Regions from separate parts of the Lacticaseibacillus zeae subsp. silagei genome, predicted to be linked through region 1. Evidence: predicted binding sites of a transcription regulator. Region 1 holds the regulator's gene; the other holds the start of a gene.
The links. Region 1 encodes LexA, which represses DNA repair genes until DNA is damaged. Its sites were predicted from a motif close to CNAACANNTGTTNG; they were not measured.
Positions count from the first base shown of each region.

Region 2: a site for LexA is predicted at 3,803-3,816, ahead of purD (phosphoribosylamine--glycine ligase). Genes of this name have one in related genera too.

Region 1 is NZ_CP132484.1:710,235-716,045, forward strand. It holds gene LACZS1_RS03335 (zinc-binding alcohol dehydrogenase family protein) at 1-404, opposite strand, end outside; gene LACZS1_RS03340 (hypothetical protein) at 668-1,030, shown strand; gene LACZS1_RS03345 (hypothetical protein) at 1,121-1,600, opposite strand; gene LACZS1_RS03350 (AI-2E family transporter) at 1,593-2,759, opposite strand; gene LACZS1_RS03355 (hypothetical protein) at 3,235-3,429, shown strand; gene lexA (transcriptional repressor LexA) at 3,556-4,182, shown strand; gene LACZS1_RS03365 (hypothetical protein) at 4,283-4,747, opposite strand; gene LACZS1_RS03370 (AEC family transporter) at 4,779-5,726, opposite strand; gene LACZS1_RS03375 (flavin reductase family protein) at 5,748-5,811, opposite strand, start outside.
Region 2 is NZ_CP132484.1:1,419,366-1,425,176, reverse strand. It holds gene LACZS1_RS06770 (heavy metal translocating P-type ATPase) at 1-1,711, opposite strand, end outside; gene LACZS1_RS06765 (CopY/TcrY family copper transport repressor) at 1,770-2,213, opposite strand; gene purD (phosphoribosylamine--glycine ligase) at 2,426-3,670, opposite strand; gene purH (bifunctional phosphoribosylaminoimidazolecarboxamide formyltransferase/IMP cyclohydrolase) at 3,930-5,453, opposite strand; gene purN (phosphoribosylglycinamide formyltransferase) at 5,454-5,811, opposite strand, start outside.

The DNA.
Region 1 (5,811 bases):
CACGCGGTCAAACCGACAAGCGGCAGTGCTGCCAGGTCAGCAGTGGGTGCTTGTTTTGGCGCCAAAGCGATCAGATCGGCGTCAACAGCCTGAAATTGTTGATCGCTGCCGGGCTTGCGGGTAGTTCCGGCATAGATGACACGATCGCCAACGTGGAAGGCAGTGACGGCGGAGCCGATTTGGGTAATGGTGCCGACTGCATCGTACCCGAGAATCTGTGGTGTTGTTTGTCGTGGTGCGGTTTGGCGGCGTTTGGTGTCAACCGGATTAACCGAGACCCCAGCCACTTGTACAATAACTTCATTGGGTTCCGGTGTCGGTACTGGTAGGGTGAAGCTTTGAAAACTATTGGGTTCAGTAATGGGTAGGCCTTCAGTGAAGCCGATGGCAATGTTTTTTGGCATCTGAATCGTCCTTTCGTTTGATCAGTTATCTGTTGCTATTGTAACCTTTTTATTAAGAGAGTTGGAAATGCAGTGGTTGTTTGGTAAAATATGCAAGATATTGTAGAAAACGCGTTCACCAGCCCAGAAACCTGCGTGTAAGAACCTCGGGTGCGATGGCCAAACCCGGGCCATCACGCCCGAGGCCACTTACACTCCGGTTTCTGAACGGGCTGGTTCACGCTCTTATGAAAAAGCACGTTCAATGACGAAGGAGGCAGCTCGTGAAAAAATTGAGTACAAAGCGTGAATTGATCGGCCTGATCGTTGTTTTGGTTTTGGCAGCGGCAGGCTTTGCATTCTTCGCGTGGTATACGATGCGGCCAGATGATGTCATTGGTACCATTGCAACGATTAGTTTCGGCATTGTTTTGGCTGCCTTGATTGGTATTGCGTTATTTTTGGATGCGGCGGCGACAACTCGGTGGCGCCGATTCTGGGTAGATCTTTTGTTTGCGGCGCTGATGTTGGCGCTCATTGACTACTTCTTCCTTGATACGACAACGCCATGGCAGATGTTGATTGCTGGTGCTGGATTGGCATTAGCACTGGTCGCACTGCTGGCCATTAGAAAATTAGATGAATAAACGGGCTTTGTCCTGGCTGATCAATGATAAAAACGCTTCGGAAAATTTTCCGAAGCGTTTTTTAAGTGCCCAACAATGATGAGACTGCGACTAGTTCATTCGCTGCACAGTAACTGGTACTGTCTTGGGTAATACCTTGGTTAACTCGGTCATCAGGTTCTGAAGACTTGCCTGAAACGTTAGCCGGACCATGCGTCGCTTACTAAGGGCAAAAACCGCGACGACCCATTCCTGGCCATTAGGCAGACTGACAGGTGTCAACGTGATACTAGACATGTTGGTGTATGGAATGACTCGGGCAAGCAAGCCGTTTGCGATAAGCCGAGTCGGGGCCAAGCCACCTGTTCCGGCCATAATGGACAATACCAGGAAGATTGAAATGAATACGATATACGGCATGTTGTTAACGCGGGTTGTCATGAACCAAAAGCCAAGCAACACCGCCCAAACGAGTTGTGAAACCGCATAGCGTGAGGCAAAATTAATTTTGTGTTGCCAATATAGATAATAACCAGCGAGGGCAATCAACACGATGTCTAAGCCGATCAGTAAGACATTAAAACTATTCATGAGAGACTCCTTTTTGATCAACGTCATCAGTCGGGCTGTCGGTTTCATACAAACCGGAAACCTGCTGGTACCAACTGAAGAATCGGGTCACGACAATTTTCAAAACGGCAAAACCCGGAATGCCAAGGATGACACCGACTAAACCGAAGAGATTACCGGCCGTGAGCAAGACCACCACGATTGTAATGGGATGCAATTCAAGCTTGCTGCCCATGACCAGTGGTGAAATAAGTTGCGTTTCAATTAACCATTCAATGAAGAAAACGATAATGACCGCGAGAATCATTTTCGGCGACGTCAACGCGCCCATGATAAGTGGCGGGATCATTGCCAACGCTGACCCGAAATAAGGAATCAGGTTCAATGGGCAAGCCAGCAAGCCGAAAATTAAGCCATAACGCAAGCCAATCACCGAGTAACCGATCATGAACATGATGGCCACGCACAGCGCGACCGTGATTTGGCCCTGAACATATGAACCGACTTTTTCGTTCATCTCGTGCAGCATCTGTTTGACGGACCCACGTAACTTGGTGGGGATAATATGCAGCACCATCGGCGTGAACTTGTCGCCGTCTTTAAGCATGAAGAAGAGAATGATCGGTGCTGTCGAAATCGTGATGACAACATTGCCGACAATGCCAATCAGATTTTGCAGCTGCGAGATGGTACCGGTGACGAAAGCACCTTGTTTGCCAGTGAAGAACGTTTGGACTTCACTGGCGATGTTGTTGAGGTCATGCTGCGATAAAACATTTTGCTTATCATTCAAGTCATCCAGCCATTTACCGATTTCCGTAAAAATTTGCGGTGCCGAATCGACAATGCTGGTAATTTGGTTGCTCACCGCCGGAAGGAAACGCAACAGTCCCCAGACCAGAAGGCCGATCAAAACGACGAAGAGCAACGCAATCGCCCAACCGCGATGCAGCCCGGTTTTTTCAAGGCGATTAATGATCGGAACTGTCAGATAGAAGAGAATGCCGGCGAAAATGAACGGTGGCGCGATGATACCGAGAAAATCGACCACAGGCTGGAATACCCAGGCAATTTTGGTGAAAACAAAAATAACCAGCAGGGCCAAAAGCAGGTCAATTAAGAAGACCATGAACTTGTTGTTGATGAAGCGGCGGTAGAACCATGAATCGGTACGTTTCACAGGCGATCCTCCTCTAAGGACGTTAAAGGTTATGACGCGATTTAATCAGCGGTGTCATTAGTAACCTTTACAAAAGACGACAAGTCGAGCATGAGATCTGTGGTAAACCAAGAAAGCTTCGACGTGCAGTTGCCGTTTTTTTACAAGTCAGCTGATTGCACGTGAGTCATTTTTTTCGAAGTTTCTACCCGCCAGACGTCGGATGCTTCCGTATAACAATGATACTAGACTAGCCATGATTTTTCGAGGCTAGGGTTAACTAAAATGGTTCGAAGAAGGTATCGGCGCCGTTACAATAAATTTACAAAAACACCGATTAGCCGTTACAAATATTAAAAATGCCTAAATAAGGGCGTCAAATGTAAATTTTACATATACAAAAGCTTTACAAATCAAAAAAATCAGGTATGATAAAGTCACAACCAAAACGGTGAGTCAATGTCGGTTTTACCGATACGGAGAGGAGTGACCCCATATGAATTTACTTCGCGGGGCTAAATGGACATTAATAACTCTGACCCTGGTCGCAACATTGCTGTTATTTAGCAACTATGCGACGGCCGGCATCTTGTTGATGGCTCTGGATATTTTCCTAAGCTTCTTCTATGCAGTCATCAAGAGCAGATGTGATCGGCGTCAGATGCATAAGATGCCATTATTGCATAACTAATTTGATGAAATGATCCGCAGCCGTGATGACTGCGGATTTTTTCGTGTAACGACGGCGAAAATGATTGCAAACGTTCGTTCGGTTTGGTATGCTTGGTGTAACAAATGAGAACGGAGCGGTGAGCGGATGCCAACACAAGCGAGTCAAAAACGTTGGAAACAGATTTTACAAACCATCTATGACGCGATCGAGGATCATGGGTATCCACCCACAGTTCGCGAGATCGGCAAATCAGTTGGCCTTAGTTCTTCCAGTACCGTTGCAGCATACTTAGAAAAACTGCTGGCGGCCGGATTGATCGCTAAAGACCCGTCTAAGCCGCGAACAATCGAAGTGACTGCAGCAGGGCGCGATTTTATCGGCGTGCAGGCAGAAGGTATTCCGATTGTCGGTACCGTTGCGGCCGGGGTGCCGATTACTGCCATTGAGAATATCGATGACTATTTCCCGGTGCCGGATGACCTACCATACTCGGCCGATGAGCTGTTCATGCTTCGGGTTCAAGGCAGTTCCATGATCAAGATCGGCATCCTTGATGGCGATCAGATTATTGTGAAGAAGCAAAACGACGCCGAAAATGGGCAGATTGTCGTGGCAATGACCGAAGAAGATGAAGCCACCGTCAAGCGTTTTTACAAAGAAAAGAACGGCATCCGGCTTCATCCGGAAAATGATGATATGGAAGACATGTTTTTCCCGGATGTGACGATTCTCGGCATTGTTGTGAGTTTGTATCGTCCTGCGCTTGTATAAGTGCCAGTAATAATAGACCAAGCTAAAAAAGCATTTGCCGCACACATTCAATTGAGTGTGCGTGGCAAATGCTTTTTTGTTGAGGTGACAGTTGCTACCATTAAGGACGGTTAAGCTGATCAAGATCGTCTTTTGGTACCTTTTTGTAAAATGGGCCATCCGGAAGCTGTTTCAGTAATCCCTTTTTAGTAAGTTGGAATTGAACCGTGTTGCTGGCGGCCTGTGGTTGGGCTTTGCCGGTGAAGGTGAAAATCCTTCCCTTTAAAGTCAGTTGGGCCGCAAAAATACCTTGATCTGTACTTTCAAAGTCACCATCTTGGTTCGACAATGTTTCGAGGTAATAGCCACTGGTTGACGACAACACGCGGATCGCTTTCTTTTGGTCATCCTGTTGGACAAACGCATGACCGACCAGCGTGGACAAGGTTGCTTTAGGCGCAGCTTTTTTTGCTTTTTTCCGGGTTTTTGCCGGCTTTGATGTCCGTTCACTGGTGGCTGATCGAGTTGATGATGGTTTGGCAGTCGGCGTGCCTTGAGAACAACCACTCAGGATAAGTAATAACATGAGCCAAACTAATTTTTTCAATGGTGGTCTCCTAGTGAATGAATTGGATGCAGGTCATGACGATGGGGATGACGATCATGGATAGAAGCGTGGTTTCCGTGACCATGATCGCAGCGTAGTCAGCATCGGCGTCATAAAGTTTGGCAACCACCGGCGCATTGGTCATGACCGGCATGCAGGATTGCAGGATGAAGATTTGTTTCATCAGCGTCGGAACCGGCGCAAAGGCGACCAGTGCCGTCATTAACAGTGGGGCAAAAAGGAAGCGGCCGCTGAAGATGCCGAGTGCTTCCTTGCTGAGGCGCAGTTGACTCCACCCAGCTTCGTGTAAGGCAATGCCGATAAAGAACATGGAGCCCGGAACCGTCAAATCGCCGATATAAGTCAGATCAGACATCAAAAAAGTCGGCAACTTGATATTCAGCAAGACTAACACAATTCCCAGCATGAAACCCAGTAAAGGTGGGGAGAAAACTTTCCCCAAAGCCTTTTTAAGATTAAAGCGGGCTGGTTTGGGGCCATCGCCTTGAATAAGGTAGACGCCGATGGTCCAAAAGATCGTCGTGTTGGCCATGTAATAGACCAAGACATAAGGCAAACTGCGAGGACCGAACAAGGCTAGGTTAACCGGCAGGCCGATAAAAACTGTGTTGGAGTTGAAAAACATGGACTTAAATGTGCCTTTTCGCGACTTTGGAACTTTTAACAGGTAACACACTAAAAAGGATAACGCGAAAAGTATCATCATGGACAAGACCGGAAACAACAAGTTTGGCAATAACCGCAGCAGCATACCGGCAGTGAATTTCGATGCGATGGTTACGATCATATAAGCTGGTAGAGCGACTTGGGTAACAACTTTGGCAATTACCTTGCTTGAGTGGTTATTAAACCAGCCGCGGGCAGTAAGGAAATAGCCGAGAATGATCAAAATGAGAATTTCAAGAACGCCAAAGACGCTTGAGATAAATGCGGTCAAATACCAACACTTCCTTATAAATTATTTTGGCCGCCGTAACATAAAAGTTTGACCAAGTTCGGCATAAGTAGGACCGGCGAGGCGG
Region 2 (5,811 bases), 710 kb from region 1:
TGGCGGTTTCATGATTGTCACCAGTCAACATAACTGGTGTGATACCTTGGCGCTTCAAGGCCGCTACGAATGGCTTGCTTGATGGCTTCAACTGATCGCCTTCAGCTACCATCCCTAAAACCTGATCCTTCTGTAGCAAGAAGGCCAATGAATTCCCCGCAGCCGCCAGTTGATCGGCTTGGGCCTGATCATAACTTAACTGATGGTCTTTCAAGTAACGCGCGTTGACGATGGTATAAGCTTGGCCATCAACTTCGCCTTGAAGACCAATACCCTTGAGTATCTGAACATTTTGAGCAGCAGGTACGTTTAATTGCTGTTCCTTAGCCGCGGCTTTAATACCGGTTGCCAGTGGATGCTCTGAATGACTCTCAAGTGCGGCCATTAAGGCTAAGACTTGAGCTTCATCATGATTGGCAAATGCAACGGTTTTGGCAACGGTAAATTTACCTTCAGTCAACGTACCGGTTTTGTCCATTAAAATAAATTTCGCATGTTTGGCAGTTTCAAGTGCCTGACGATTACGAATCAATAAGCCATTGGTTGCGCCAATACTGGTGCTGCGCGCGATGACCAAGGGAATTGCCAGCCCCAGTGCGTGCGGGCAGGCAATGATGAAAACGGTGACCATGCGTTCAAAAGCAATCGCCGCTCCGTCTGATAGCCAAATGAAGAATGCCAGAATACCGACTGCTAATGCTGCGTAGAAAAGCCAGCCAGCAACTTTGTCGGCCATCCCTTCCGCCTTACTTTTATTGGCCTGGGCACTTTGAACCAGCTTCATCACTTGCGACAGGTAGCCGCTTTCGCCGGTACCGGTGACGTTGATTTCAATGACACCATCACCATTGACTGATCCGCCAATGACGCGATCGCCTTCAGCTTTATGAATGGCCTTGGCTTCACCGGTAACCAGTGATTCGTTCACGCTACTACTGCCACTGACAATCTGGCCATCAGCCGGCATCTGTTCACCTGCCAGGACGCGCAAACGCGTGCCGACCTGAACTTCTGCTAACGGCATATCCATCACGTGATCGCCATGCACGACATGCGCTTGGCTTGGCAGCAATGCCGCGAGCTTCTCGACCGCATTGCCCGCTGCCATGACCGCATTCATTTCGATCCAGTGCCCTAACAGCATGATCACGATCAATGTTGCCAGTTCCCAGAAGAAATCCATGACCATACCATTCGGCGCGATAAAATGATTCATCACAAACGCGTAAAGTGAATAACCATAGGCAACGGTAATGCCCATTGCAATCAGCGTCATCATCGCTGGCTGCCGCTGTTGCAATTCGGATTTTGCTCCGGTCAAAAATGGCCAGCCACCATAGAAGAACAGAAATGACGATAAAATCAGAACCAGCCAATCAGATCCGGGAAATACGATCGGTAGTTGCAAAGCCCCTAGATGGATATTCATCCCCATAAACTGGGAAAGCAATAGCACCGGAATCATCACAATCAGGCTGACCCAGAACTTTTGCTTGAGATTACCCATATGCATCATATGGCCACCACCGTGATCCATGTCCATATGCGACATATCGCCGTGATGCATATCGATATGGCTCATGTCACCATGGCTCATATGCATGTCACCATGATTCATTTGCCCATGAGCCATAGCGCCCTGGTCCATGGCCATGGTTTCCATACCAGCTTGATGCCCCATCTGGTCATGATCCATTGGCATATCCGCCATATCATCATGTTGCATCTCACTGGTTTTTCCAGTCGCTTCGTTTGCATGTTCCATCTTACTATCCTTCATGAACTTCCTCCTTACACCCTTCTGGCAAGCAATTGCAGCTGACTATTGCCGGTGCATCCGGTAACTTGGCTGTCAATGTTTGTTGTAGGTCGTTGATGTCTTGTTTTGATAAGGTCACGTGCGTTATCAAGTGATCCAAGGTCTTGCCTATTTTCATCTGGCATAAATGGCTAAATAACTCAGTCGCTGCTGCATCCATGGATGCTTGCTCGCCGACCGTAGCATGGTACAAAAATTCACGACCTTGTTTTTCCGTTACAAGTGCGCCTTTTTTAACCAAGCGTCCTAAAAAGGTTTTGGTAGTTGCAACCTTCCAGCCCATCTTATCCGCCAAAATAGCGGCAAGCGTGCTGCTTTTTAAAGGTCCGAGTGTCCAAATAATACGCATGACCTCCCATTCCGATTGGGAGATGTCGACTGTTGGTGTTTCCATAATTGCCTCCGTTTACACTTGTAATCTTTCAACACTTATAATTTACAACTGTAAACGATGAATGTCAATATCAATCTTTTAATTTTATTTGGAAGTGCCTGCGCATACTGAAAAAATGAACATACAAATAGGCACCGCAACAAGAAACTGTCACAGTGCCTATTTCGTAAATGCTATTCGTCAAAATCAGGTTTTAACGCTGACTGTTTTCCTCAGGATTTGACCGCATGGAAGCCAATGTCGGTGCGATAATCCAAAACTCCTTGGATACTTTCCATGGCCTTTTTAGCCTTCATAACAGCTTCAGAAAGCGTTGATGCCGCCTCTACAACCGAGAAAATTCGGCCTGAACTGCTAACCCAGCCGTTTTCCGTTTGGTTAACGCCTGCTGGCAACCAGGTGCCAATAGGCCAGTCTTTTGGCACAATCACCGGGACCTGCTTTAATTCTGAACCGGGATAATCCGGATTCACCGCAACAAAGCACGCGTAAGCTTGGCCATTCAACTTCAAATCCGGTTGTTGGCCGTTCAACAAATCCGTTACCAACTGATAAAAATCATTTTCTATCTGAGGTAACAACACCTGCGTTTCCGGATCGCCGAAGCGCATGTTGTATTCCAGAATTTTAGGACCATCAGCGGTAAAAATCAGGCCGATGTACATCACACCTTGTCCACTGAGACCATCCTCCTGCATCCCTGCCAACGTCGTATCAACTAATGCCTCAGCTGCCTGTACTTGGTCGGTAGTGAACTGTGGTAGCGGGCTAATGGCGCCCATGCCACCTGTGTTAGGCCCACGATCGGCGGCGAACCGGCGTTTATGATCCTGTGATAATGGTAAAATCACGCGGTTTTGACCGTTGAAAAGCGCCATTACCGATGCTTCTTCGCCGTCGAGGTATTGTTCAAGAAGCACCGTTGCATCTGGGTGCCCCTCATAAAGTCGATCAATCGCATCGTCCAAGGCAGCAGCGTCTTGGGCAATGATGACCCCTTTTCCGGCGGCAAGGCCATCTTTTTTAAGAACAACTGGTAATCCCATCAGCGTTGCCTCGGCATGCGCTTCCAGTTCACTATGGACGGTTTTGCTGGCAGCAGTCGGAAGATGGTGGCGGTGCATAAAGTTTTTGGCAAATGTCTTACTGGACTCGAGTTGAGCGAGTTTTTTTGTCACCCCAAAAATCGGCAGATGTGCTTCTTGGAATGCGTCGACAATCCCTGCCGCCAGTGGTACTTCAGGGCCAACAAAGGTTAGATTGATTTGATGGTCCTGGGAAAATTTAATCAATTCCGGCACCTGGTCTTCTTTAATGCCAACTGGCTCAACGCCTAAAATCGTCATGGCCGGGTTACCGGGTGCCACGTAGACATGGTCAACTTGTGGCGACTGGTGGAATTTTAGCGCAAGGGCACTTTCTCTGGCACCGCCGCCAATGACAAGAACGTTTTTCATAGAACCTCCTCGCGCGTATGGGCGCATATTTGTGGGTGATGAGGGTGGCATTTACGCGTTTGCTGGCGTAAAAATTTTGTGTGAGGGTGTTGAGCATAAATGACCCAAAAATCGCACTGCAGCTTTCTGGCGCCAAAACGCGTTCGCCAGCCCAGAAACCTGCGTGTAAGGACCTTGACCGCAATGGCCAAACCCGGGCCATCACGGTCAAGGCCACTTACACTCCGGTTTCTAACCGGGCTGGCTCACGCTCTCCGCTCTAATGTCTAAAGTGCCGCACTCCCGTTGTGACCATGGCGATGCCGTATTCATCTGCTTTGGCGATGGAGTCTTTGTCGCGGATGCTGCCGCCTGGTTGGATGATGGCTTTGATGTCGTGTTTCGCGGCGTAATCGACGCAATCGTCCATTGGGAAGAAGGCGTCACTGGCCATGACGGCGCCGGCAAAGTTTTCGTTTTGTTGCGCCTGCGTCAGTGCCAATTCGACTGACCCGATCCGATTCATTTGACCGGCGCCAATGCCTAACGTCTGATCCGCTTGGGCAACCACAATGGCATTACTCTTTACGTGTTTAACCACCGTTTGGGCAAAGGCTAAAGCTTTTAATTGATCAGCAGTCGGCTGCACCTTGGTCACGACAGTCATGTCCGCCGGTGTTTCGGTTTTATCGTCACGCGTTTGTACCAGTAAGCCGCCAAAAATCGAAACCGTTTCGGTGCCCAGTTCTTCCGGTGTATCGGCTGTGTTAATCGTCAGCAGACGCACATTTTTCTTTTTGGCCAGAACCTCGTAGGCATCGTCGTCAAAGGCCGGCGCCATAATAATTTCAAGAAAGAGCTTGTGCATTTTTTCGGCCGTTGCTAGGTCTACCCGGCGATTTAGCGCGATAATGCCACCAAAGATCGACATCGGATCTGCCGCATACGCCTTGTCCCAGGCAGCTTCAATCGTTTCGCCCAAGCCAATGCCACAAGGATTCATATGTTTAACTGCCACAACTGCCGGCTGCTTGAACTCACGCAGCATCGCCAAGGCAGCATCCGCATCTTTAATATTGTTGTACGAAAGCTCTTTACCGTGCAACTGCTTGGCAGCTGCCAGACTCGTCGGATCCGGATCCGGTTCAACGTAAAACGCCGCTTGCTGATGACTATTTTCTCCGTAGCGCAGGTCTTGGCGCTTGTGGTAAGTCGGGGTGAATTGCTCCGGGAATGGTTCAGGATCTAAGTAATGAACGATTTGGGCATCGTAAGCCGCCGTTACTGCAAAAACCTTAGCTGCCAGTTTCTGCCGCAACGCCGCATCATCTTGATCAAGGCCGGTCAAAACTGCTGAATAATCAGCCGGGTCAACCACTGCCCAGACACTATCGCTATTTTTAGCCGCAGCGCGCAAAGCAGAAGGCCCACCGATGTCGATTTGCTCGATAGCTTCGGCGCGGGTCACGTCAGGCCGTTTAATGGTTTCGGCGAATGGATACAGATTCACACACACCACGTCAATCGGCTGGATGTGATGATCGGCCAACGCCTGCATATGCTTGGGATCATCGCGGCGCGCGAGGATACCGGCATGAATTTTAGGATGCAGTGTCTTAACCCGGCCATCAAGCATCTCCGGAAAACCGGTCACATCTTCAACACTGGTCACGGCCACACCTGCTTCGGCCAGTTCACGATGAGTGCCGCCAGTTGAAATCAGTTCAAAGCCTCGTTCAATCAATCCCTTAGCAAAAGGTACCAAACCGGTTTTATCAGAGACGCTTAACAATGCTCGTTTCACTTAAATCGCTCCTTCTTGAATGAGTTTCTTGACAGTTTCCGGAAAAGTGTGATGCTCCTGATGGTGAATGGCGGCTTCCAATTCGGCTAATGTCATGCCGGGCAGTACCCGGACAGGATCCTGGGCAATGATTTCGCCGGTATCGATACCCGCATCAACGTAATGGACGGTCACACCAGTTACTTTCACCCCATAATCAAAGGCATCCTTGATCCCTTGGCGCCCGGGAAAACTTGGCAACAGTGCCGGATGCAGGTTGATAATGCGCCGCGGAAATGCATCTAACAAGGTCGGGCCGATAATGCGCATGTAGCCTGCCAGAATCAACGCGTCGACCGGCGGAAGCTCCGTCAAAATG